One region of the Glutamicibacter sp. 0426 genome, then DNA from elsewhere that is predicted to be linked to it. Evidence: riboswitches for the same ligand, from Rfam matches in the RefSeq annotation. Region 1 holds a riboswitch; each other region holds the start of a gene.

Region 1 (7,236 bases):
CCCGGGGCAGTGCTGGTCAACGTCGCCCGTGGCCCGGTGCTGGACCTGGCTGCGTTGCACGAGGCGCTGGATTCGGGCCGCTTGGGTGCCGCGGCGCTGGATGTATGGTGGCAGGCTCCGGAGGGTATGCAGGCACCGGAGGACACCCGGCGCCTTGCCAACCATCCCCGAGTCATCGCTACCCCGCATTATTCAGGCCATTCGAACGACACCTTCACACGCCGGGTGCAGGAGATCTGTGCGAATATCGATGGCTACGCGAACTGCCTGCCCGTGCGAAACGCTGATTAGAATAGGAGATATGCAAGAAGAAGAATTGATGCAGACGGTCGAAGAAGAATTCACCGCCATCTTATTGCGTGCCCGCCAGATGCTGATCCGCCGTGCCAAGATCATCCACCCGGATCTGCAGGACCCAGGGTACCGCTTGCTTGCAGTGGTCATCCGTGACGAGGCCCAGCAGCAGGGATCGCTCGCAGAGAAGCTGCGCTTGGACAAGGCAACCATATCGCGCCTCGTGCAGCACCTTGAATCCTTGGACCTTGTCACCCGTACCCAGGATCCTTCCGATGGCCGGGCCCAGCTGGTTTCGGCAACAGATATAGCCAAGGAAAAATGGCGTTCGAGCGGCAACACGCTGCGTCAGGAACTGCGCCGCCAGCTCAAGGAATGGGAAGCATCCGAACTGAAGAACTTCGGAGATCTCCTGCACCGCCTCAACCACAGCTTTGACGAAATTCTCTAAACCGCTAGAGGAGCCGAAGCCTTGGAAACCCTACAGTTTCCAAGGCTTCAGCTTTTTAAGCATCAATCCATCAGTGCCAAGAAATCATCGGCAGAAAGCGCGGCGCTCTGAGCCCCCTCGGCAGTGTCGCCCAAGACATCGTTGAACAGCTGCGTCTTCTTGGCCTGCAGCGCGAGCACCTTGGATTCGATGGTGTCCTTGGCTACCAAACGATACACATAGACGGGCCGGGTCTGCCCGATGCGATGGGCACGGTCAATCGCCTGTGCTTCGGCCTGGGGGTTCCACCACGGGTCAAGCAGGATGCAATAGTCCGCTGAGGTGAGGTTGATGCCGAATCCTCCGGACTTCAGCGAGATGAAGAAGACCGGGAAATCCCCCTCGCTGAAACCGTCAATCAGTTCCTTGCGCCGCGGTCCACTGGTGGAGCCGTCAAGGTAACCGTGCTCAATGCCCAATTCCTCGGCGACGTCGCGTGCCCTGGACAGGAAGCTGGTGAATTGGCTGAAGACCAGGATCTTGTGTCCCTCGGAAACCGCATCCCCCATGAGCTCGCGCAGCATTTCCAGCTTCGCGCTGGGCGCATTGCCTTCGCCCACCAGCGAGGGATCCAAAGCCAGCTGGCGCAGCAAGGTGAGCGACTGGAGAATCTGGAAGCGATTCGAATCGATATCGCCAACCAGGCCCAGCACTTCTTGCCGCACGCGCTGGAAGCGTCGGTCATAGGCTTTCCGGTGCCCTGGCTCCAGCTCGACTTCCAGGACCTGTTCAGTCTTTGCCGGCAGCTCGGGAACGACCTGTTCCTTGGTGCGGCGCAGCACGAATGGTCGCAGACGGTTCTTCAAGCGTTCCATCCGCTCTTGGTCCCCGTCGGCGATTGGCTTCTGGTAGTTGTCCTTGAAGGACTTCGCACCACCCAGCAGGCCAGGTGCGGCCAGCGAAACCAACGCCCACAGTTCCATGAGGTTGTTCTCCATGGGCGTGCCCGTGACCACGAATTTGCACGGCACCGGCAGCTGCCGGGCCTGCTTGTAGCCCTTGGACGCGTGGTTCTTCAGCTGCTGGGCCTCGTCCATGATCATCACGTTGAATCCAGCGGCCTCGAAATCCTCATAGGCCAAGCGGAAGATCGTATAGCTGGTCACCACCAGCTGCGCATCACCGATCTGCGCAGCCAAATCCTGGCCGCTTTTCTTTGCGGTTGAGGTGATGCCGGTGACGCTCATCTGCGGGGCGAAACGCTGCGCCTCATTGATCCAGTTGCCCACCACCGAGGTAGGGGCAAGCACCAGGAATTTCTGGCTGGGATCTTCAATGCGCGCCTGTTCCAGGCAGGCCAGCAGCTGGACGGTTTTGCCCAGACCCATGTCGTCGGCGAGGACTCCGCCCAGGCCGTGGGTGCGCAAGAAGTCCAGCCAGGACAGGCCGTGGCTCTGGTAGGGGCGCAACTGCGCATTGAAGGTATCCGAGAGCTCAACAGGCTTCATCTCTTCGCCGCTTTGCAATGCCTTCATGGTCTGCAGCCACTGGTTGTGCTGGGCTTCGATAATTCCCAGATCCACCAGTTCCTGCCACCAGTCGATGCTCAACTTGTGGATGCGAATCGTATCGCCCTGCACCGTGCCCAGCTCCTCGGCTTCGGAGATCAGCTGGCGCAGCTGGGCAAAATCCGCACCATCAATCGGGATCACCGTCAGGTCATCGAGGATGAGGTATTCATCTTGCTTGGTCAGGGCTTCGAGCAGCAGCGCGAACGGCACTTTGATCTCGCCGAGGAGCACTTCCACGGACAGATCGAACCAGTCCCCCGTGCTTTCACCCGCTTCGACGCTGACCGTCGCCGGGGCATCGCTGATCCGGTACTTCGGCAGCCGGTTCTGCTCCTCGATGATGACATCGGGATGCTCTTCCAGCAGCGGAAGTGCGTGGACCAGGAAGTCGATGGACTCAGAGGTGCTGAATTTCTTCGGAGGGAAGATTCCTGATGAGGTCAGTTGCCCCAGCGAACCCAGCTCGCCGAGCTTGTCCTGCACCGAAGCGGCAATTTCCTTTTCCACGGCATGCTGGCGAGGCCCCTTAGATGAGTACTCCCAGGAATAGCGCACGGTCAGCGGGGCTTGGATGCTTTCCAAGGACAGCTTGAGGCTGGGGCGCGCGGGAACCGGGATGCGGTAGCTGCCATCTTCGCTCTTCAGCGGCGCCATCACGCGCAATCGGTCCAGATGCTGGGTCTCGAAAAGCTCGATGGCTCCATCCGGAATGATGTGCGCACCGGATTCGATGAACGCCGCCAGTTCCTTCGTGACAGGTTCAGCGAACTGCGCCAATCCGAGTTCCTTGGCCTTCGGCAAGGGGCTGGAGGCGTAGGCCAGCAGGCTCGGTGGCGTACCGATCGGCAAGAGGTGGTGGTGCTCTTCGCGCGGCCCGCGCAGCTTGCCTTCCATGCGCAGGCCCTGTTCAGTGCGGCGCACATCCACGTGCGCCATGGCTGGTATCTCGCTGAATTCCACCGGGAGCTTGGCAGCGGAACCGCCGTTGACGATCTGCACTCCGGCGTCGCGCAGAGCCTCGAAGGCATCCAGCAGGTCCTGGCCAGGCAGATCCATCAGCGAGATCCAGTCCTTGGGATCCCACGAATGCCGGTAGGTGCTCTGTTCTACGTGTTCACGCAGCCGGTCCAGTTCAACGACCGCTCGGCGCTGCTTCTTGGAGAAGCGCTCATCGAAGGCGACGTTGCGCCAGCTGACTCCAGTCTGGACCCAAGGGCTCTTGGTGCCCCGGCGGGCCGGCCGCGCCTGCAAGGTCAGCGCGTCCGCGCCTCCGTAACGGGGTTCGCTGACCACTTTCAGGATCAATCCCAGCGGTTCCTCGGCGATCGGCGGCTCATCAGAAATTACCGGAAGCAGGCGGTCAAGGGTCCGCTCCCACTGCGGCTTGCTATTGCGTTTCCATGCGAAAGGGTCCACCCCGGAGTCGGAGACGAAGAAGCCCTGGTCCTCTTCGGTAGTGACTTCAATGAGCAAGGCGGCGACATCCTCGCAGGATTGAACGCCCGGATGCTTGCTGCAGAAGCTGGTGAAACTGATATTGCCGCGGTTGATTTCCAGCTCGGCCATCACCGATTCGCGCAGCACCATTGCGGAAATGCGGGAATATCCCGGCTTCATGTCCCGGTGGACGATCTCCACTTTTCCCGAATCGCAGAGGAACTGGCCCAGATTGTATTCGGATTCGGTCACCAAGGTCTGGGCCGCAGAAAGTGTCAGCTGGAATTCCATACTCGCCGTTCATTGTTCGTGCAGTGGGCGCCCGAGAGCTCGATTCCATCTTAGCGAGCAGCCAGACAAGTTGCCCGATGACGAAAAGTTACCCCTGCCCTTTACGCGCTGGCACCGCAACCGATAGAAAAGAAGCACAGAATCACGAGTTCCACTCTTTGAGCCCTGGCTGAGTGGACGGCAACCCTCCTGCGTCATTGTGCGGGGTGCCCCAGGTGAAGATTCGACGCATCTTGAACGCCAAGGTGCGTAAGCGATGGCGCCCCTTGCGCCAGAAAGGGGATTAACTCCTCATGTCTAATGCAGCATCTACCCTGACCGTATCCGAAGACCGCGCACAGCGCCTGCAGGAAGCAGGCAAGGGCTGGGGCGAACGCATCTCGGCGGCCCCGCAAAGCGCCAAATTGACCTTTACCGTCGAGGGCGAGGGTTTCGATTCGGTAGCCAGCAACATTGTCTCCGGGAAGCACACTTTCCAGGTCGACGAACCAGCTGCCCTGGGTGGCAATGATGTCGCGGCAAGCCCGGTGGAATATGCGCTCGGCGCGCTGATCTCCTGCCAGGTTGTGGTCTACCGCTTGTACGCGCAAAACCTCGGCATCCAGGTGGACGAGGTGAAGATCCAGGCCAACGGCCACCTCGATGTCCGTGGCCTCTTCGGCATTGACAAGTCCATCCGCCCGGGCTTCTCGTCGGTGGAACTGGACATCCAGATCACCGGCCCCGAATCGGCCGAACGCTATGAAGAACTGCGCCAGGCAGTGGATGCCCACTGCCCGGTACTGGATCTGTTCGCCAACCCGGTACCGGTGACCACTGCGGTGAGCATCGCCAGCTAGCAGATGCGGCAATGGCGCCCCGGGGCCGGATCGGAAAAATTCCGAACCGTTATCCGGGGCGCCATGCGCATGCTGAACTCTTGCTTATCCCTACCGCGTCTGCGAGTAGAACCAGTTGATGTGCTCTTCGAGCAGCTGGGCTGCCCGTTCGCGCTGATTCGTCGCAAAGGCGTGGTGGATGGCCTTGTGCTGGCGGCGCAGCACGCGCACCACCGGTTGCCAGGCCTCGTCGCTGGGCACTGAGTCCGAGACATAGTCGCTGATCGAATTGCGCAGGGATTCCATCATGGATTCGACCACCGAATTCCCGGCCATGGAGGCCAGCAGCACATGGAATTCGGCGTCAATGCGGTGGAAGGCCTCGCGCGAAAGCTGCGGATCGTCCATGCGCATGATCAGCACCGCGGTGCGGTCGATCACCTGCTGGGCATAAACCGGGTCGCGCGGGTTCATTTGCGCGGCCCAGGTTTCCAGCAGGATGCGCGATTCGACAATTTCGCGGACGTTGATCCCCTTGGCTGCCAAGTGCAGCCGCAAGGCCTGCGAAATGCCGGCCGAGGGGTTGGAGATGATCACCGCTCCGGAGTTGGGCCCGGAACCGGTGGAAGTCCTGATAATGCCCATCACGTCAAGGATGCGGATGGCATCGCGGACTGATGCCCGCGAGATCCCATGCCGCTCCGCGAGCGCACGCTCGCCGGGAAGCTGGTCTCCTACGGAGAGCTTCTCTTTGCGCAGATCCTCTTCAATCGCTTGGAGAACGATCTGGTACGCACGCGGAGCTGGGTTCATTGACATCGGATCTATTTTAGCGGTTCATGGCTAGGGCAGCATCCAGGACAGAACCGGGGTGGACTGCAGGTAGACCAAGCAGCACAGCACCAGCAGCATGCCTACGGACCAGCCGGCAACCTTCTTGAGGATCACCGATTCCTGGCCTTCCATCTTCACCGAGGTGGCGGCGATGGCCAGGTTCTGCGGGGAGATCAGCTTGCCGACCACGCCGCCGGAGGTGTTGGCGGCAACCAGCAGGTTCGGATCGATGCCGGCATTGATGCCAGCGGTTTGCTGTAGTTTGGCGAACAGCGCGTTGGCCGAGGTGTCCGAGCCGGTCACTGCGGTGCCGATCCAGCCCAGGATTGGCGAGAGGAAGGCGAAGAACGCGCCGGTTCCCGCCAGCCAGGTGCCGATGGTGATGGTCTGTCCGGACAGGTTCATCACGTAGGCCAGGCCGAGGACCGACAGGATGGTCAGTGCCGCGAAGCGCATGTTGTAGATGGTCTTGCCGATTTCGGCAGCACCCTCGGCGAAGGTCATCTTGTATTCGCCATTGCCGTCGTTCAACGAGTAGACCAGGGCCACGATCAGGCCGGTGATCAGCAACAGGGTGCCCGGGGAAGACAGCCACTGGAAGTTGTAGACGGTGGAGGTGACCGCTTCGCCTTCGGCGTTCAGGATCTTGCCATCCAGGCCCGGCCAGCCGAACTTGATGTCGGTGCTTGCCAGCCATGCAGGAATGTCCACGCCCAGCTTCCACAGCTTGGCCACGCCGAAGATGACGATAACCAGCAGGTATGGGAACAGAGCCATCCAGGTGTTGCCTGCGTGCAGCTTGGTGTTCGATTCGTGCGGAAGCGCAGCGGCTTCAGCGGTCAGTACGCGCTGGCGTGCTTCGTCGGCGCCCTTCGGGGTCCAGAAGCGAAGCAGGATCACTGCCGCGGCCAGGCCGATCAGCGAGGCGACGATATCGGTCAGCTCGTAGGAGAAGTAGGTGGAGCACAGCCACTGCGCGACACCGAAGGAAATGCCGATGGTCAGCGTTGCCGGCAGGGTCTGGCGCATGCCGCGCCAGCCATCGAGGATCAGCACCAGGATCGATGGGACAAACAGTGCCAGCAGCGGGGACTGGTGGCCAACGATGGCGCCGATGTCGGCAGCCGGGATGCCGGTCAGCGCGCCTGCGGTGGTAATCGGAATGGCCACGGCGCCGAAGGCTACCGGGGCGGTGTTGGCGATCAGCACGGCGCAGGCAGCGCGCAGCGGGGAGAGGCCCAATGCCAGCAGCATGGTGGCGGTAATCGCCACAGGTGCGCCGAAGCCTGCCAACGCCTCAAGCAGGCCGCCGAAGCAGAAAGCAATCAGCACGGCCTGGATGCGCACATCGCCGCCGCCGATGACGTCGAAGACCCTGCGCAGGTCCTCGAAGCGGCCGGATTTGACGGTCACCTGGTAGAGGAAGATCGCCATCACGACGATCCAGACAATCGGGAAGGCACCGAACACCATGCCCATGACCCCGGAGTTCAACGCGAGCCCGACGGGCATGTGCCAGCCGAAGATCGCGACGATGATCGCTACAGCCAGCGACCCCAGG
Region 2 (7,236 bases), on a different contig from region 1:
GCACGGGACGGGGTGCCGGTGATCAGCGTGCGCACCGTGCACAATGAAGACAGGTCCACCTGGACGCTGAACATGCTCGAGGATGGCCAGGGCTACCTCTTCGAAGGCACGGCGAAAGCCGGGTACCTGGAGGAGCTGGAGCTGGCCGGGGCCATCGAAGTGGTCAAGCGCCGGGACAGCGCCTTCTGGAACACGGAGCTGACGACGCTGCTGCTGCAACGCCGCGCCAGTTCCCTGGTGCTGGCCGGGGTCGCCACCGATACCTGCATCCGGGCTACGGCATCTGACGCGTTTGCCGCGAACCTGCCGGTTGCGGTCGCCACCGATGCCTGTGCGTCCCCGGACCCGCAGGCAGGGCAGAACGCACTGGAATACATGAGCACCCAGCATCGGCAGAAACTGATGGACACCGAAGAAATCATTTCCCTATTGACAAGGAAAGAGGAGCGCAAATGTCACTGAACAATGAAGAATTCGAGAATGTGCGCAAGGACCAGGACATCGACGAGCCGCTGGATGGCCGCGACAGCCAACCGGCCGAAGGCTCCTCGGATGCGCCTGCGCAGCTGGATGCGGATGACCCGTTGCGCGGGGCAGAGCGCATCCTGGCCGAACGCGACGAGGACCCGCTGCTGCTGAATCCCGAAACCACGCTGGTCGAACCGCTGGACGGGGAACGCGCTGTCGATGACACGCAGCTCGATGAACCCGAAGAGTTCGAGGACCCCGGGCTGGACGCGGAGCGCAGCGCCAACCTGCCCGATCAGCGCGAGACCCCGGAAGAGCAGTAGCGGACCGAGCGCACAAAGCGAGCGGTGCCAACCTATCTGGTTGGCACCGCTCGCTTTCCCGCATTTCCGGCAACTGTGCTCAGGATCGGGACTGGGCTTCCTGGGTGAAAAAGGAAATCTTGCCGCTGGCTTCCAATATGGCCAGCCGGATGCTGCTGTAGTTCTCGATGCCGGCTTGGCGGGCCAGCATGCTCAACTCATCCAGGCCAATGCGCTCAGCATGCAACGCCTTGCGGTCAAGCACCCCGTCGCGCACCAGCACAATGGGCCTGCCCTGCATCAGCTTGCCCAGCTTGGGCCATCGCATATTTGCATAGTTCAGGATCGCTGCGAGCACGATCATGGTGAAGGCCGCCAGCAAGCTGCCGACCAGCGAACGGTCTTCCATGGTGATGCCTTGCTGCACCAAATCGCCCAGCACCACGAAGAGCACCAGCTCGAATGAACTGAGCTCGCCGAGGGTGGACCGTCCCGCGGTGCGGGTGGCCAGCCACAGGATGATGAACGCGACGGCAGCGCGGATGACGATATCCATCAGGGGATCCTCCAGGTTCTGATCTCTAGTTCCGTTGTATTGCCCTTCACCTCGATGCCCAGCACCCCGCCGGTGCTCGGGGACCACTGATCCGAGGCGCGGCCGGTGAGCGTGGCGACCATTTGCCTGGACCCTGGCACCGGGGCCACCTCGAATTGGATGGTGCCACCTGCGCCGCTTGCTACGGACTCGGGTTCGGGAAAGGCCGAGAAGTCCTCGAAGAGCATCAGGTAGTCCTCGTTCAGCTCCAGGGTGATGGTCTCGGGCAACGGCTCGGCAGCGGTGATTTCAATCCTCAGCTCGATTTCATTTCCGGCTCTGATCACGGTGGGGAGCTGCACTTCGGCCGTGAAGCTGTCGCCGTCCTTCACCACGGTCTGCTCCTGGTCGAACAGGCCGAGCAAGGCAGCCACGACGATGACCGCAACCGCCAGGACAGCGGCACGGCGCAGCCGCCGGCGCTTGCGATTGCTTTGCGCAGACTTGATGTCATCCAGCGTCGAATCATTGATCTCGGCTTGGAAGATGTTCAGCATGGAATTCTGGCCTCCTTGCGCTTTGCCATCGAGGCTAGGCCGTCCCGCCCGCGTACGGACAGGTGGCGCATCAGTTCACAGGAGACATCCAGATCGCTGGCACTGATGGAAACCTGTGCATTCAGGAAATCTCCTTGAGGCGAAGCGGCACCGGTGCCATCGTGTTTTCAAGGAGGAGATACGCATGGGCAGCAACGACATTCTCAGTGACCAGCAGATCAGCGACTATCTGGAGGACCTGCCGCATTGGCGGGAAATCCCCGGCGGCATAGCCGCCGTTTTCCAGACCAAAACAGCGGCATCCGCCATCGAGCTCTTCAGTGATATCGCCGGAGCCGCCGAAATGGACAACCACCACCCGGACGTGGACTGGCGCTACAACCGCGTCTTCGTCACCACTACTTCCCATGACGCCGGAGGGCGGGTGACCACCCGGGATATCGCCCTGGCACGCAGGATCTCCGAACAGGCCCGGGCACTTGGCGCCACTTCCCGCCCGGAATTGATCCGCACGTTGGAAATCGGCATCGATACAGCCGACCCGCAGCAGGTCGCCGCGCAGTGGGCTGCCGGCCTGGGATACCAGCAGCAGGAGGACGGCAGCCTAGTTGACCCGAACCACCGCTTGCCTGCCATCTGGTTCCAGAAAACAGAAGACCCCAACCCTAACCGGCTGCATTTGGATGTCTGGGTCCCGTTCTCGGAGAGCCAGCCGGTACTCGAAGCGCTGGGCAGCGAAGGCACGGAACTTGATAGCCAGTACGCTCCGAGCTTCACCGTGGCGACGGATCGGCAGGGCAACAGGTTCTGCATCTGCACCGAGCAGGACCGCTAGCGGCGCGGGCGCTCGCCGAAGTTGCCGAATATTGCATTCAACCGGTTGCTGGACTGCTTGGCCAGCCGGGGGATAGATTGAAATCACCGGAGCCAGCTGGGCCATGTCGGCTAACCGCAGCTCGGCGCGAAGAGAGGGGGACCCAGTGGGCACTGCACAGGAAATCACCGCTTCGATCGAGGAACAGCTGTCATGGCAAGAAGAGCTCTACAAGCATTTCCACCGCAATCCCGAGCTGGGGCTGAAGGAGCATGAAACCTCGGCGCGGATCTGCGAGGAACTTGAAGATCTTGGCTATGAAGTCCAGCTGATCGGCGGCACCGGAATAGTGGGCGTCCTGCGCAATGGCGAGGGCCCGGTAGTCCTGGCTCGCGCCGACATGGACGCGCTGCCGGTCACCGAGGACACCGGGCTGGAGTATTCCTCCGAGGTTCCGGGCGCCATGCACGCCTGCGGCCACGATATGCACATGGCCACCCTGCTCGGTGCGGCAAAGTATCTCGCCAGGAACAAGGAGGCCTGGTCCGGCATCTACATTGCCCTGTTCCAGCCGGCCGAGGAAACCGCTGCCGGCGCCAAGGCGATGGTGGAAGACGGGCTGGTGGACAAGATCCCCACGCCCGAGGTGGCCTTGGCGCAGCATGTGATGCCTGCCGAAGCCGGAATGATCGGGACCACCGCCGGGCCGATTCTCTCTGCCGGGGATTGCCTTCGGATCACTGTGCATGGACGCGGAGCCCATGGCTCGATGCCGCACAACTCGGTGGACCCTGTGGTGCTGGCCTCCTCCATTGTGCTCAAGCTGCAGACAGTGGTTTCCCGCGAAACCCAGCCCGGGCACTTCGCGGTGCTCACCGTCGGGTCGCTGACCGCGGGCACCACCGCGAACATCATCCCGGACCGCGCTCAGCTGCTGCTGAATATCCGCACCTACGAGCCAGCCATCCGCCAGCGCGTCATCGATTCCATCCACCGGATTGTGCGCGGCGAATGCCAGGCTGCCGGCTCGCCCAAGGAACCGGAGTTCGAGTTCTACGACCAGTTCCCGCTCACCAGCAATGACGAGACGGCCAACGCCAAGATCACCGCGGCTTTCGAGGCCCATTTCCCCGAGGGACAGGTCTACCATGCAGACCCGGCCACCGCCTCGGAGGACTTCAGCACCATTCCGGATGCCTTCGGCATTCCCTATGCCTACTGGACGGTGGGCTGCGTGGATCCGCAGAAATACAAGGATGCGGTGGCCGCGGGAACCGTCGCCTCCGATATCCCTGCCAACCACTCGCCGTTCTTCGCACCGGTGATCCACCCAACCCTCCAAACAGCAACCAGCACCCAGGTGGTGGCCGCACTGGCCTACCTGGACAACGGAGCACAAGAGTAGGGAGCAGACGATGTCCGCAGCACCAACCACGGGCGCCACTACCTAGCAGCCCACCGACAAATGGCTGCTGGGCATCGTCCTGGCAGTCATCAACTTCTGGCTTTTCGCCCAGACCCTGCTGAACGTCATTCCCGGGATCCGCGGACAGCTGGGCGTCGAAGAAACGTTGGCCGATCTGGCGGTGTCCATCAACTCGCTGTTCTCCGGCATCTTCATCGTGGTCGCCGGCGGACTGGTCGACCGGCTGGGCCGGGCGAAAATCCTTTACCTGGGCATCTGGCTTTCCATCGCCGGCTCGCTGCTGATCGCCCTGACCCCGGAGAACCTGGGCGGGCTGACCAGCGCCATGCTGCTGGGCGGCCGCGTGGTCCAGGGCCTGTCCGCCGCCTGCATCATCCCTGCGACCATGGCCTTGGTGAAGACCTACTACGAGGGGAAGGGCCGCCAGCGGCCCTGTCCTACTGGTCCATCGGCTCCTGGGGCGGTTCCGGGTTCTGCGCACTGTTCGGCGGGCTGATGGCCACCAGCTTCCTGGGCTGGTGTTCGATCTTCTGGACCTCCATCGTGCTCTCGGTGCTGGCGCTCTTCCTGCTCAAGGGCACCCCGGAATCCAAGGCCGAGCAGGATCCGGCAGCCGAGCGCCGCGTCGACTTCACCGGCCTCATCTTCTTCATCGTCATGCTGGTCTCCATCAACGTCTACATTTCCCAGGGTCCGAATATCGGCTGGCTGAGCCTGGGAGGCATCGCGCTCGTGGCGATCTTCGTGGTCACCGGGCTGCTGTTCTTGCAGATCGAGGTGCGCAGCCGCAATCCCTTCGTGAACCTGAAGCTGTTCTCCAACGGCACCTTCACCGGCGCCACGCTGTCCAACTTCCTGCTCAATGGCGCGGCAGGCACGCTGATTGTCTCGCTGGGCCTGGTCCAGGTGGCGGCCGGGATGTCCTCGCTGCAGTCCGGCCTGCTGACCTTGGGCTATCTGGTGGCCATCCTTGCCACGATCCGCGTGGGTGAGAAGCTGCTGCAGCGCTTCGGGCCGAAGAAGCCGATGCTCTGGGGATCGATGATCACCGGTGTGGGCATCCTGATGTGCTCGATGACTTTCCTGTATATCGACCAGTACATCTTGCTCTCCGTGATCGGGTTCACGCTGTTCGGCATCGGCCTGGGCTTCTATGCCACGCCGTCCACCGACGCGGCGCTGTCCAATGTCCCCGACAGCGAGGTGGGTTCCGCGTCCGGCATCTACAAGATGGCCTCGTCACTGGGCAACGCCATCGGCGTGGCCATCTCCGCGGCCCTGTATGTGGCTGGACAGGCCATGGATCCGGCACTGATCCAGTCCTGGGGCCTGTTCATTGGCCGGCAGGACAATGTGGCGTTGCGCTTCGGTGGCGCCATCGGCCTGTTGTTCAACGTGCTGATGGTGGTCATCGCCATCGCGTCGATCATCGTGACTGTGCCTTCCGAAAAGCAGAAGGACAGCGAGAAGACCAAGCACGACGAGGTGGCGCCGCCGCCAATCGGGAACTGATCGAATCGCTTGCTGGGCCGGTGCTGCGCACCGGCCCAAGCCGAACTGTCGGTGGTGCCCAGTACTATCGAACCAAGCTCACAGAATCGCGGCGCTAAGTACCTGGCTAGCCGCGTGGCAACCCTCCTCATCGAGCGGGGTGCCCCAGGGGAAGAGCCGGTCCGGGAAGCCATCCCGGGCAAGTCGATCGGTGGTGCTGATCCTTCAAGATGCTGCGCCGCCTGGACGGAACGCGAGGATGACATGGGCGCCAATCATGAATACACAACAGGGAATCCGCAAGGAACCGACGGCGAGCGGAAGTGGCACAGCGTGCTGCTGGACTATCCTTTCCACGCAGGATCGAGCACCCTCCAGTCAGGGGGATTCCTGGCCTTCGAAGCCGAGAAGCAGCGAGGTGGACTGCTGTGCCTGAATCTTCCCCACATCCACGAATACGTGGCCCGCTGGATTGCCGCCGGATTCACCCCGGAACTGTACTGGGCTGTCAACGCAGGGCTGAAAGCCGCGCTGGACCATGCCCGCCGGCTCTGCAGAAATGTCGGGGACCAAGAACTCCTTGGGCGACGGCTGGAACTGCTCGGGATCACCGCCAAAAACCCGCAGGCTGGCCAGAGATATCTGCGGGTGACCGGCAAGGACCCGATCACTGGCCGAAGCATCATGGAAGAGCGGACGCGCCCTGAGCACATTGTGCAGCTGGTGCCCGAAGCCTGGGCGGAATTCCCGCGGCTGCTGGGCTTCGAACGCCCGTCCGTGGCCCTGTCCAAGTACATCCGAGGGAACTGCGCCAGCGAGGTTCCCGGCAGCGTGCAGGCGTAACTGGGGCTTGGTTTCCGGTGGATGAAAATCCGCCGGAAACCAAGCCGCTTTGCGTTAATTCCATAATCTATGATTAACGCCACCATCCCCGGAATCTTGAGGTTAATCGGGCGTTAATCACTGGTTGGCAAATATCAATCGGAAGGATGATACTAAGTGTCCAAGCGGAGCGCTAGACTGGCAATCGCTCTTCAATCACGCTGCCCTTAATCCGAAGGCCCAGCATGCCGGAGAGCGTGATGCCAGCGAGGATTTTCCACATGCTTCTCAAGCTCATCTTGAAACACTCCAAACCCTATGCCGGGTGGATTGCCGCAGTAGTCATATTGCAGCTGGCCACCACCATGGCTACGCTCTACCTTCCCAGCCTGAACGCCAAGATCATCGATGTCGGCGTGGTCAATGCCGATATCGACTACATCTGGCGCACCGGCGGACTGATGCTGGTGGTGGCCCTGATCCAGGTGGCCACCGCCGTCGCCGCCGTCTACTTCGGCGCCAAGACCTCCATGAGCGTCGGACGCGATGTCCGCCAGGCGGTCTTCGAGAAGGTCGCCACCTTCTCCGCCCAGGACGTCAACAAGTTCGGTGCCGCTACCTTGATCACCCGCGGCACCAATGACGTGCAGCAGATCCAGATGCTCACCCTGATGGCGCTGAACTTCATGATCACCGCGCCGATCATGTCCATCGGCGGCGTGATCATGGCGATCCGCGAAGACCCGGGGCTGTCCTGGCTCGTCTGGGTATCCGTGCCGCTGGTGCTCATTGTCGTCGGCCTGCTGGTCATCAAGCTGATG
Region 3 (7,236 bases), on a different contig from region 1:
GGGCGCAGCTGCCGTTCGAGACCGGCGCCCGCGGCTTGTACACGGCAGAAGAGCTGTATTCGGGGATCTGGACGCAGACCTACCAGCAGGTGCCCGATGCCAAAATATACGCGTACTCCCAGCAGCATGCGGCGGCGAATGCCGACAGCGATCACAGTGCGCTGGCCCGGACCCTGCACGATCACCACATTGGCCAGGCGCTGGTCTCTCAGGTGTATGAGGGAACGTTCAAGGACACTCCGATCATCGGGGTGATGGGCGGGCATGCGATGAACCGGGGCACCACGCAGTACGCGCAGGCCTTGGAGCTCGGGCGCATGATTACCCGTGCTGGCTACGCGGTGGCCACCGGGGGAGGACCGGGAGCCATGGAAGCGGCCAATGCCGGTGCGTGGCTGGCCGACTACGGGGCAGATGATATTGCGACGGCCTTGCAGATGCTCGCCGAAGCGCCTGATGCGATCCATCAGCGCACCGGCTGGGCGAGAACCGCCCTGATGGTGAAGGAGCGTTTCCCCAGCCAGCGGCAGTCGCTGGGCGTGCCGACCTGGTTCTACGGCCATGAGCCGCCGAATCTGTTTGCCACCCAGATCGCCAAGTTCTTCACCAATTCCATTCGCGAGGCGATCCTGCTGGAGCAGTCCAACGGCGGGCTGGTCGTGCTGCCCGGGGCTGCCGGCACGGTCCAGGAAATCTTCCAGGATGCCTGCGAGAACTACTACGCCACCGGTGCCCGCGTGGTGCCAATGGTGCTGGTCGGCCGCGACTACTGGAGAAATGACCTTCCGGCGTGGCCGCTGCTCCAGGCCCTGGCCAAGGAACGCGTGATGGAGCAGAAGATCGCCCTGGTGGACACCGCCGAGGAAGCACTGGCGTTCATCCAGTCCATGGAAACCCTGCGGCGGCGCACCCGGCCGGCAAAGGACAACTAGTCCGGGGCATCGAAAATGCCGGGACAGCCGAAGCTGTCCCGGCATTTTCGATGCCAAGCGGAGTATTAGCTGACGCTGACGTCGAAGATCAGGCCCAGGCAGTAGGTGACGGCCGCCGCGCCCCAGCCGATGGCCAGCTGGCGCAAGCCGCGCTTGAACGGGGAGGCTCCGGAGAGCAGGCCCACGATGCCGCCGGTGATCATCAGGGCGATGCCCACCAGCACCACCGACACGATGATCGCGGCCAGGCCGGAGAGGCCGAAGATGTAGGGCAAGATCGGCACCACCGCGCCGGAAGCGAAGAGCAGGAATGAGGTGGTGGCCGCCCCGGTGGCCGAGCCCAGCTCCTGGTGCTCCTTCTCGAGCTCCTCGCCGCGGCCTTCCGGGTTCAGCGAGAAATCAGGGTTGCAGTCGCAGGTGAACAGGCCCATGCGTTCGGCGGCCCGGTGCTCGGCGTCCTCGTCGCTCATGCCGCGGGCCTTGTAGATCAGCACCAGCTCGTTGGCGTCCAGATCCAGGTTCGGGGCTGCGGCCAGCGTGACCTGGGTAGGCCGCGAGGCGGTCAGCAGCTCGCGCTGGGAACGCACCGAAACGTATTCGCCGGCCGCCATGGACAGCGCTCCGGCCAGCAAGCCGGCAATGCCGGAGAACAGCACGAAGGCCGAAGAAACGCCGGTGGCGCCGATGCCCATGATCAATGCCAGGTTGGATACCAGCCCGTCGTTGGCGCCGAAGACCGCGGCGCGGAAGTTGCCCGACAGCCGTGCGCGTCCTGCCGTGGCTAGGGCCCGGACGACTTCCTCGTGGACCTGCTCGTCGGCAGCCATCTGCGCGGTGGCGTCCTTGTCATGGCGGTAGGGGGAGCTGCTTTCGGAGCGCTGGGCCATGGCCAGCACGAACACCGACCCGAAGTGCAGGGCGAGGAAGCGCAGCATGGTGCGGCGCAGCGAGGGGCGGACTTCCTTGGCATGCTCGCCGAGCATCGTGCGCCAGTGGGATTCGTGGCGCGCTTCGGCTTCGGCCAGGCCCAGCAGGATTTGCCGTTCCTGCCCGGACTTCTTTTCCGCCAGGGCGCGGTAGATGGCGCCCTCCGCGACTTCATCGGCGAGATACTTGCGCCATCGCTGGATCTGCGCTTTGGTTGGTTCGGCGACTGGGTGCTGTGGCATCTCGAAAAGGCTCTCCTGGAACGTGGGGTTTCCCATGGAAACCCGTGGATCGGCTCAGCTTTCCACTTTAGCCAGCGCCCCTGAACTTGGGAATTTGGCAAGGCTAAATGCATGGCGCCTGCCGGCCGGATTCCCGGCCGCCGGCACCACCAGCAGCAATTCTGAGGTGTCCGGGTCGAAGGCCGGACGGCGGGAGCAGCGCGCGATGAGGCGTTCGAGCTGGAGCGGGTCCGCAACGTAGCGGGTGCACCAGCGGCCCTCGGCGGTGAACTGCACCTGGCCGGTCTGGCGGTCGATGATGGGAAGAATCGGGATAGCCATGGATATCAACTCTCTGGCGAGCTCTTGCCCGTGCACCAGTTGATGCGCGGACCGCTTCTTCATCCGAACCACCCATGAACTTGGGGTTGGTGCGCGGCCAGTCGGAGCTTGGCGCCGCGTCTCGTGAAGCAACAATTCCGAGCGTACCGCCGCATGCGGCGCCAGATGAAGCCGTACTGCGTAATATGACTTCCGGTCAGTTCTCCGGGGCCAGGGAATCGGCCAGCTGTTGCAGCTTCTGGCGGTGTTCAGCCCACTGCGCCGTGGTGTAGCCGGGCAGCAAATCCAGCGTCGCGGTCCAGCCGGCACGGCCGTCGAGCTGCTCGCGGATGATATCCAGCTGCCCTGCATGCCGGGAGGTCTCGGCCAAGGCATGGATGAGCAGATGATCCAAGGTGGTATGCCCGGCCGGCCCCCACCACGGGACGTGCACTGCAGAATCCAGGGCCAAGGCGGCGATGCCTTCGTCCGCGAAGGCGATGGCCTTGCGGTACAGGCCGATCAGCTGCTGCCCGTCCATGTCCGCGGGCGGAAGGAAATCAGCGTCGGGATCATGAGGCGAGATGAACTCGCGGACATAGGCGTCGTTGGCCTCGCGCTGCAGGCAGGTGCCGAAATACTCGTATTCGTTGATCACCAGATGGTGCAGCACGCCCAGGATATGGGTGCCGGTAGGGGTGAGCGGGGTGCGGGCCAGCTGCTCGGCCAGGCCCTCGGCCTTGAAGATCGCATTCTCGCGTGCCTCGCCCAGATACCCGCAGAGCCTGTCCTTGGTGCTGTCCATGGACAGAGTCTAGTGGCCGTGGTGAGCCCGTGCTAGGGCATCGCGTGTTTACCATTGGTAAACTTGCCTGCAGACCGTGAAAACCCAGCGCTTGCGGCTGCAGCTGCCGCCCACGACGTCGATGGAGCCAAACGATGAAAACCCTGCCCGTTGAACCAACCGGTGCTGCTATCAACATCGGTGCGCGGCTGCGCGGGGTGCGGCAGACCCAGCGCATGACCATTGACCAGGTCGCCGAGCTCTCCGGGTTGACCAAGGGCTTCCTCTCGCGTGTGGAGCGCGACCTGACCAGCCCATCGGTGGCGACGCTGCTGCGCTTGTGCGAGGTGCTGGGCATCGAGGTCGGCACGCTTTTCGAGGTTCCGGAAACGAAGCTGGTGCGCCTGGACCAGGCACCGCGGGTTTCACTGGGTGGCGATGGGATCACCGAGCAGCTGGTGACGCCACGCAGCGAAAAGCGGCTGCAGATGATCCGCGCCGAGATTGCGCCGAGGGGCACTGGCGAAGCGGAACTGTATTCGATGGATTGCGAGCTGGAAGTGCTGCACGTGATCGCCGGAGAATTCATCCTGATCCTGCCCGACCAGCGGCTGGAGCTTCAAGCGGGCGACACCGTAACCTTCCCGGGGCGCGAGCCGCATAGCTGGGAGAACCCTTCCGATGAGCCCGCCGTGGTGACCTGGACGCTGATCCTCTCCTGAGTCCGGCCCCTGCGCCCGCTGCCGCGGCACGCTCGGCGCGATGCGGCTGCGCGTTCGCTGCCGCGGCACGCTCGGCGCGATGCGGCTGCGCGTTCGCTGGCGGGGTGGGCAACCGCGTATTCTAGGAACGATGCGTTGTTCCGGGCGCTCGGAACAATTGGCGATGGGAGAGGCGTGAAGACAGGCGAACCAACCGCGACGCAGGACCAGCTGCGCAGCATCAGCTGGTGGGCTTCGGTGCTTTTCGGCGTTCTTGTCGGCACCACCTTGACCTGGATCCGCACCCAGCGCAATTTCTTCTTCCTCGGCGCCGTGATTCTCGCTGTTGTCATCGTGACCATCGGCGTGCGGACAATTCGCCGGCGTGCCCGTTTCCCGCAGATGGCGCAGGCGCGCACCTCCTGGACCTATGCGCTGTGGACCGCCATCCTGCTCATCCTGGCCGGCCCGATCCAGCTGGTGTACGTGGCCGATGACCTTTCCGAGTTGACCATCAAGTCATTGGTGATGTCCGCGGGCTTCGCATTGGGCATCCATGAGGTCGATCGGGCGCTGGTGAATGCCAGCAAGAAGGGCTCTGAGGCAGCCTGAGCTCCCGGTTTGGATGAAATGGCCTGAAATGTAGTCAAAACATCCAATACGTTGTGGCGTGTTTGCGCATAGTGTGATCCTGATCATCTTTCCAGGAGGGAATGCCATGGCAGGAAACACCACAAAGAACCACTCCGCAGAACCAAGACTCAAGAAGGTCCTGGGCCGCTGGGACGCCTTGGCCATAGGTGTTGGCGCGATGATCGGCTTTGGCTGGGTCGTGCTTACCGGCGACTGGATCACCACCGCCGGTCCGATAGGAGCCGCGCTGGCCATGCTGGTCGGCGGCGCGATCATGGCGGTCGTGGGCCTGACCTACGCCGAATTGGTTGCCGCCATGCCGAAAGCTGGAGGCGAGCACAACTATCTGCTGCGCGCCATGGGCGCCCGCTGGTCCTTTGCCGGTTCGTGGGCGATCGTCGGTGGCTATATCACGATCGTGGCTTTCGAAGCAGTGGCCCTGCCCAAATCCGTGCTCTACCTCTTCCCGGATCTTTCGCACATCAAATTATGGGAAATCGCCGGTTCCGAGGTCTACCTGACCTGGGCTCTGGTCGGTGTAGCCGGGGCGGTGGCGATCACCTGGATCAACATCCGCGGCATCAAGACCGCCGGTGTGGTGCAGACCTTCGTGGTGATCTTCCTCTTTGTCATCGGCGCCATGCTGCTTGCCGGTGCATTCAGCGGCGGCCAGAGCACGAACATGGAACCGTTCTTCGAGAACGGGGTTGCCGGCTTCTTCGGCGTGATGATCGTGGTGCCGTTCATGTTCGTCGGCTTCGACGTGATCCCGCAATCCGCCGAGGAATGCGACATCGCCCCGCGGAAAATCGGCAAGTACGTGGTGGTTTCGGTGCTCATCGCCACCGCCTGGTACTTGGGGATCATCCTGGCCACCTCCTCGGGAATGGGCGCTTCCGCACTCGCCGGATCCGAGCTGGCCACGGCTGACGCGATGGGGGCGCTGTTCAATTCCGGGATCATGGCCAAGGTGCTGATCGCCGGCGGCATCGCCGGGATCCTCACGTCGTGGAATTCCCTGCTGATGGGTGCGTCGCGGCTGATGTACGCGATGGCCAGCTCGGGAATGCTGCCGCGCTGGTTCGCCTACCTGCATCCGAAGCACCGCACCCCGAGCCACGCGCTGCTCTTCATTGGCGGGCTGTCGGTGCTGGCTCCATTCTTCGGCTCCGCCATGCTCGGCTGGCTGGTGGATTCCGGCTCGCCATCGATCGTGATTGCCTACCTGCTCGTGGGCGTGGCCTTCCTGATCCTGCGCCAGCGCGAACCGCAGATGCCGCGCCCGCTGCGCGTGGGCGGCGCGGGCAACGGCGGCAAGGTAATCGGCGTGCTGTCGGTGGTGTTCTGCGCCGGGCTGATCTCGCTGTACCTTCCGGGAATGCCGGCGGCCATCGCCTGGCAGCCGTGGCTGCTCTTCGCTGCATGGTGGGTGCTGGGCACGGGCTTCCTGCTACGGGTTCCCCGCGGGGTCGCCCCGGGCGAATTCGCCGAAGACGAGCTGCTGCAGAAGCTGAGCATCCGCCAGCAGGCCAAGCTCGGTGCCACCGGGCCGGATGCAGTGGCGGGGCGCCGCGCCGTTGCGCCGAACCCAAACTCAACGCGGCTCAAGGGCTGAGGTCCGCTGCACCCGAAGCGCGCCGCGGGATCTGGTACTGCCAGATCCCGCGGCATGCTTATTTCTGCGTCCGGCGAAGTGCCAGCCATAGCGAGGCGGCGGCATCCGGGTCATCAAGGTCGATGCCAAGCACATCCTGCGCCACGCTGATGCGGTGGCGCAGGGAATTGCGGTGGATGCCCAGTTCGCGGGAGGCTTCCTCCCAATGCCCGCGATGGCGCAGATAGGAGGTGACCGCCGAAAGCAGATCGGCGCGCGGGTATTCGGCGAGAGCTGTGACCCAGGTTTCCGCGCTGGCATCGAAGCCCGGGGAGCTGGGGACCATGGTCCCCACCGGGACAGCATCCAGCGCGTGGCGCAGGGCAGGGAGATTGGCGGGGATCTCGGCCAGGTTCAGCGGGTGGGAGAGCACCGCCCGGACCTCGGGTGCCGGGGAATCGAATGGTTCGCGCGCCATCAGTTCCGTGGTGCTGCCGGCCGGCGGTGCCAGCGGCGCGTCTGTGCCGGGATGTTCCGCTGGTTCGGGGAGGACCAGATAATTTTCGGAGCCATCCTGGTAGTGGAGCTGGCATTCTTCGACCGCGGCGGAGATATCGGGCAACGCCGCTGGACGCTGGAGCGAAGGCAACGCATGCATTGCGGTCGCGGAATCGGTATTGGCTCCTGCCCGGTACACCAGGATCCGCACGCGGGAAGGCAAACTGTCCAACCCGGCGCCTTCCCCGACCAGGCGCGCCGCCTCGGGTTGGCCATGCAGCAGCAATTTGGCGGTGGCCGCGCTGAGCGCCTGATGCGTGCTGGCGGCCAATTCCCGCTGCCTGGCGCGCAGGGACAGCAGCGTGCACGCGGTCATGATGATCTGCCGGTCGGCCTTGGTCGGCTTGCGGCCTGCGGATACGCCGAGATATCCCTGGATTCTGGTCCCGGAAAGGATAGGGTAGAGCACCACTTCGTGGCCCTGGACCTCGAACGTGGACGCCGCGGGCATGCCGTTGCGCCGGAAACGCATGGATTCATGGCGGAGCTCGTCCAGGAATGCTTCGGCTGACGCCGGGTAGCAGGTCGCCGGGCGGTCATCGACCGAGAGGTAGGCGGCCCAGCC

The links. A riboswitch is a leader RNA that binds a small molecule or an ion and turns the genes downstream of it on or off. The one in region 1 is predicted to bind S-adenosylmethionine.
Region 2: linked by a shared signal. The riboswitch ahead of BKX98_RS16825 (hypothetical protein) and the one ahead of BKX98_RS14615 (OsmC family protein) in region 1 are both predicted to bind S-adenosylmethionine.
Region 3: linked by a shared signal. The riboswitch ahead of BKX98_RS05780 (hypothetical protein) and the one ahead of BKX98_RS14615 (OsmC family protein) in region 1 are both predicted to bind S-adenosylmethionine.

The regions. Positions count from the first base shown of each region.
Region 1 covers NZ_MPBI01000006.1:108,626-115,861, reverse strand. Annotated here, with positions in the region: gene BKX98_RS14630 (2-hydroxyacid dehydrogenase) at 1-291, shown strand, start outside; gene BKX98_RS14625 (MarR family winged helix-turn-helix transcriptional regulator) at 302-745, shown strand; gene BKX98_RS14620 (DEAD/DEAH box helicase) at 808-4,023, opposite strand; SAM riboswitch class IV at 4,164-4,285, shown strand; gene BKX98_RS14615 (OsmC family protein) at 4,317-4,862, shown strand; gene BKX98_RS14610 (FadR/GntR family transcriptional regulator) at 4,953-5,660, opposite strand; gene BKX98_RS14605 (L-lactate permease) at 5,685-7,236, opposite strand, start outside.
Region 2 covers NZ_MPBI01000003.1:117,667-124,902, reverse strand. Annotated here, with positions in the region: gene BKX98_RS08915 (cysteine hydrolase family protein) at 1-462, shown strand, start outside; gene BKX98_RS08910 (hypothetical protein) at 453-791, shown strand; gene BKX98_RS08905 (DUF421 domain-containing protein) at 871-1,326, opposite strand; gene BKX98_RS08900 (hypothetical protein) at 1,326-1,862, opposite strand; gene BKX98_RS08895 (4a-hydroxytetrahydrobiopterin dehydratase) at 2,047-2,697, shown strand; gene BKX98_RS08890 (amidohydrolase) at 2,843-4,081, shown strand; gene BKX98_RS17240 (MFS transporter) at 4,146-4,598, shown strand; gene BKX98_RS08885 (MFS transporter) at 4,598-5,614, shown strand; SAM riboswitch class IV at 5,691-5,803, shown strand; gene BKX98_RS16825 (hypothetical protein) at 5,858-6,436, shown strand; gene BKX98_RS08880 (ABC transporter ATP-binding protein) at 6,697-7,236, shown strand, end outside.
Region 3 covers NZ_MPBI01000002.1:50,068-57,303, forward strand. Annotated here, with positions in the region: gene BKX98_RS05770 (LOG family protein) at 1-932, shown strand, start outside; gene BKX98_RS05775 (VIT1/CCC1 transporter family protein) at 998-2,101, opposite strand; gene BKX98_RS05780 (hypothetical protein) at 2,156-2,422, opposite strand; SAM riboswitch class IV at 2,438-2,551, opposite strand; gene BKX98_RS05785 (DinB family protein) at 2,619-3,206, opposite strand; gene BKX98_RS05790 (cupin domain-containing protein) at 3,341-3,907, shown strand; gene BKX98_RS05795 (hypothetical protein) at 4,082-4,498, shown strand; gene BKX98_RS05800 (APC family permease) at 4,605-6,134, shown strand; gene BKX98_RS05805 (PucR family transcriptional regulator) at 6,193-7,236, opposite strand, start outside.